2 regions of the Exiguobacterium sp. s127 genome follow, and region 1 is predicted to be linked to the other one. Evidence: predicted binding sites of a transcription regulator. Region 1 holds the regulator's gene; the other holds the start of a gene.
The links. Region 1 encodes LexA, which represses DNA repair genes until DNA is damaged. Its sites were predicted from a motif close to CGAACATATGTTCG; they were not measured.
Positions count from the first base shown of each region.

Region 2: the regulator LexA is predicted to act here: its motif matches at 1,043-1,056, upstream of KNP98_RS16250 (Y-family DNA polymerase).

Region 1 is NZ_JACSMO010000005.1:43,627-46,037, reverse strand. It holds gene KNP98_RS08150 (YneB family resolvase-like protein) at 1-415, opposite strand, end outside; gene yneA (cell division suppressor protein YneA) at 462-749, opposite strand; gene lexA (transcriptional repressor LexA) at 956-1,570, shown strand; gene KNP98_RS08135 (metal-binding protein) at 1,601-2,074, shown strand; gene KNP98_RS08130 (MIP/aquaporin family protein) at 2,253-2,411, shown strand, end outside.
Region 2 is NZ_JACSMO010000006.1:19,777-22,187, reverse strand. It holds gene KNP98_RS16250 (Y-family DNA polymerase) at 1-1,026, opposite strand, end outside; gene KNP98_RS09400 (pentapeptide repeat-containing protein) at 1,236-1,883, shown strand; gene KNP98_RS09395 (MBL fold metallo-hydrolase) at 1,975-2,411, opposite strand, start outside.

The DNA of each region.
Region 1 (2,411 bases):
CGCGTGCAATTTTTGCATTGTGGAGCTTACGCTGGTATTCCTCAACGAGTGAAACGATTTCGAGGACCATTGCTTCCGCATCCGCCAGTTGGTATTCACCGTCTGACTCCATCGTCATCAACTGGACATCATGTTTTTTGAGCGTATGCAAAATCGCGATTTTGGCGTTTCCTCTTCCGATTCGTGTATCGTCCGTCACGAGCACCGCTTCCACCAGATGACGCGTTACATAATCAAGAACGGTCAACATCCCTTCTCGCTCTACATCATAGCCACTTTCTTTTTCGACGATGATATCTATGATTTCAAATCCTTTTGTTAAAGCGAGTCCCGACAGTTCTGCTCTTTGCCGCTCCAGTGAGCTCTCTTGTGCTTCTTTTTCCGTCGAGACGCGACAGTAGATTACTACTTTCATCGTACCTCACACCCCTGTTCGTTCATTCAACAACTTTTATATTCTGTCATTGTTGTGCGATTGGTACAACGATTTTGTCTTTCGAAATGACATGTTTTGTTTCGAGTTCATTGTTCTTGATCAGCCAGTCGATGTATTCTTGATTCGTCATCGAACCATCATTGTAGACTTCAGCAACTTGTTCGACCGTTACGTTCTCATCGACCGTGACTGACGCCGTAAGTAATCGGTGGACCTTTTCATCCGGTCGTGGTGTTAAAAGAAAAAGAATGAAAGCAAAACTGAGCGTATAAAACAGAATTGAAAAGGCATGAGTACGAATAGAATGAATCATCATGAATCCCTCCAAATAGGTTATTAGAATAAATGTTCTCGGAACAATTGTTCGCATAATCTATAATAAACACAGAACCAGTGTTCGGTCAATACAAAAACATCGAACAATTGTTTGTGCGCTCATTTGTTCTATGTTATAGTAATTCTAGAAACATATATTCCTAAATCCTAAAAAAACCAATCCGGAAAGAGGTGGCAATTCGTATGCGGAAAATGTCTAAACGTCAACAAGAAATCCTTGACTACATCATCGCTGAAGTGAAGTTAAAGGGCTATCCACCTTCAGTTCGCGAAATTGGTGAAGCTGTTGGTCTTGCTTCAAGCTCAACGGTACACGGTCATTTGGATCGTCTAGAAAAACGTGGACTGATTCGCCGTGACCCGACGAAACCACGCGCGATTGAAATATTGCTTGATAAACCTGAAGAAATCAACGAAGCGATCGTCCATGTCCCCGTTATCGGCAAGGTAACTGCCGGACTTCCGATCACTGCGATTGAAAACATAGAAGAGCATTTCCCACTCCCTGCACATTATGTAGGAAATGAAACCGTCTTTATGTTGACGATTGATGGCGAATCGATGATTAATGCAGGTATTCTTGATGGCGATCGTGTTATCGTGCGTCAACAAAACACAGCAGAAAACGGGGAGATTGTCGTTGCGATGACCGAAGATAGTGAAGCGACAGTCAAACGGTTCTTCTTAGAAGATCAACAGGTACGTCTTCAACCAGAAAATGACTCGATGGACCCGATGTATTTCGATAACGTGTCGATTCTTGGCAAGGTCATCGGCGTTTACCGGACGATTCACTAAGAGAGGGACCAGCTAAGCTGGTCTTTTTTCATGCCTTCTGGAAATGTACATGATACGGTCAACTCCGTTGCCCTAACGGGATATGTTGTTTATTCGGTCGCAACGAACCAAACGGATTGGCTCCCGACCGCTGTCGGAATCGCCGTCGGGACCTTATGGCTTTCGCCCGACTTAGACTTAAAATCGGAACCTTACTATCGTTTTGGCCCTTTGCGTGTCCTTTGGATGCCATACGTTAAAATTATGCCGCACCGCTCCATCTGGTCGCATGGCTTAATCATCGGAGATGTCATCCGCCTACTCTACAGTGCCGCTTTATTGATTCCGCTACTCTTTTTAGCCTTCTATAGTGAAATCATCCAAGCAAGCACGGTCGACTCATTGATTGACGTCATGCCTGCTTTTATTATCGGTGTGATGACCGCAAGTACGATTCATATCATCCTTGATCATACGAGTAGTTGGTTCCGCCCTAAAAAGAAACGAAAAAAACGTCGATCCTGACTTTTTCCATTCAATCATGGAAAAAGTCTTTTTATTATCCAATTCTAATTTTTTTAAACCTAAATATTGAAAATTTCGATTCCTATATTTCAATTATTTGTATTGAAAACGTTATCAATTCGGGTTAGGTTTAAATAGAAAGGCATTATTCGCTTTAATCCAAAGGGAGGGTTTTTGCATGAGTAATTTTATTAGTGAGATGATGGGAACATTGATTCTCGTCCTACTCGGGGATGGCGTCGTCGCCGGTGTCGTTCTGAAGAAAACCAAGTCTGAAAATGGTGGCTGGATTGTCATCACGCTCGCTTGGGGTCTCGCCGTTATGACCGGTGTTTAC
Region 2 (2,411 bases), on a different contig from region 1:
CAGGATAATCCGTTCGTCTGAAGTCGGATAAGGGAGTCGGAGTTGCTTTGAAAATCCTGCCCGGACGATATGTCTCGAGTAACGGACACCTAAGTGAACCGTCCATCCAAGTTGATTGGAAAAGCGGACGCGGGCTGCGACATCGCTTGCGAGCTCACTTAAGACCAGCCGAATCTGGTCGTATTCGTAATAATCACGCATCAGTGTCACGCCATGACCAACCGTCTTCTGTCGGGATGATGCCGGACGAAATAAAGCGGTCGGATCAATCGTCGTCGGAGATTGATCGATGCCCCATGCATGATGCCAAAGTTCGGCACCGATGACACCAAAACGTTCGTGTAGTGTTTCTAATGGTGCGGCCGCCAAATCGCCGATCGTCTCGATGCCTAATTGATTCAGATGGTGCTCCATTTGATGACCAATCCCCCACATCTTGCGAACGGGAAAGTCATGTAAGAGACGGGGGACATCAGCATAACCACAACGCGCAATGCCCTGTTTTTTCCCGAGTAAATCAAGGGCAAGTTTCGCGATGACGTTATTAGGACCAATCCCGATTCGGACGTGAATGCCGGTTTGTTCCAGGATAGCTGACTGTAATTGGTTAGCAGCTTCAAAATCCGTACCGAAGAGGTGCTCCGTTCCCGTCATGTCAATGAAACTTTCGTCAATCGAGTATACCCGGATTGCTTCCGGTGGTCCGAATTGATGGAGCACATCGAGGACACGAATCGACGTTTTCATGTAGCATAACATGCGTGGTTCGACGAGGTGAATCTGCTTTCGTTCCTTGTACGGGAGTTGTTCAATCTGGTAGAGACGACTTGCCGTTTTGATACCAAGCGTCTTCAAAGCAGGGCTCGCCGCTAAAATGACGGAGCCGCTCCGTTTTAAATCGGAAACGACGGCTAATTTTGTTGTTAATGGTGGTAGATTTCGGTAATGGCACTCGCAACTGGCATAAAAAGAGACACTATCCACGCAAAAAATACGTTGGTTTGGAAAGTCCGCATCAGAAGACACGAAAATCACTCCTTTTAGAACGTTTGTTCTTATTTTATTTATGTTGATTCTAGCACGGTCTCAAAGTGTCTCAAATCAAAAATTGAAAAAGAGTGTACATGTCATCACTTTTTAGAGCGCAGCATGACTTTAGAAATCATCCTCTTGAGTCATATTTAGGTAACAGGTTTGGTACACTAAGGACTGAGAAGAAGAAGGGTTGGGAGAGAATGAAGAAAAAACCGATGATCCATCTACCGGATGTCCCGAATAATTTAGCAGTCGAAACATTTGCAGAAATCGAAATCGATGATCCGTACTTGTATCAAATGCTGTATGAAAAAGAAACGTTACCCATCGAGCTGACGGAGCGGATCGATGCCAATCAAGTCTGTTTTCGGAATGTCTCATTTGCGGGTCTCGTGTTTGATCGCGCGTCATTTGAAAATGTCCGATTTGAGCAGTGTGATTTGACGGGTTGTCAGTTCCGTGACAGTCGTTTTCATCGCGTTCTGTTTCAGGACTGTCGCCTGACGGGGGTTCAATTAGAAGAAACGACGCTTGATCATGTCACGGTAAAAGCATGCCAGGCGAATTACTTACAAGTGATTCGGACATCGCTCCGACAAGTAACGTTCGAGCAGACGGCGATGCGGGAGACACAATTCTTCGAAGGGAAACTCATCGATTTACGTTTTGAGGATGTTGAATTGATGGAAAGCCAGTGGGTTGAAACTCCGTTAAAAGGACTCGATTTGCGACAAGCGGACGTCTCGGGGATTACGATTGATCCACGCTTTTTGACAGGGGCGATCGTGACGGAAGGACAAGCAATCGCATTTGCCCGATTACTCGGTCTTGTCATTCCGCAAGAATGAACATGAAAAAACCGGACGCTGTTCCTCTTCCTTTTAGGGAAACGGAAAACGTCCGGTTTTTTTGTATTCATACGACTCTCGAAGGAGAGACTTAAAAGGAGAGCGTCTCGCCGTCGTCCGGAATCAAAAAGTGAGCGGAGAGATGATTTGCTGCTAAAAAGTCAGCGATCATATCGCGGCGGAGCAGGCAGTGATTGACAGCTTCGAGATGCGAGACGATGATCGTCGCTTCAGCCGCTGCCGCGTGGACCGCTAATAAATCACGTTCCGACATCGTGATCGGTTCACCGGTCTGGAACTGGGCGGCACCACTATTGACGACGATGACATCCGGTGCATAGGTATCAATCGCAGAATCGACGTCGTCACACCAAATCGTATCACCGGCGATATAGAGCGTCGGCTCATCGGGATGTGTAAAGACGAGACCGGATACGTGTCCCATCCGTTGTCCGATTTCGCCGACACCGTGTTGACCGTTCGTGCGGAAAACTTTGACATCACGGAGTGTCACACCCTGGTCGAACG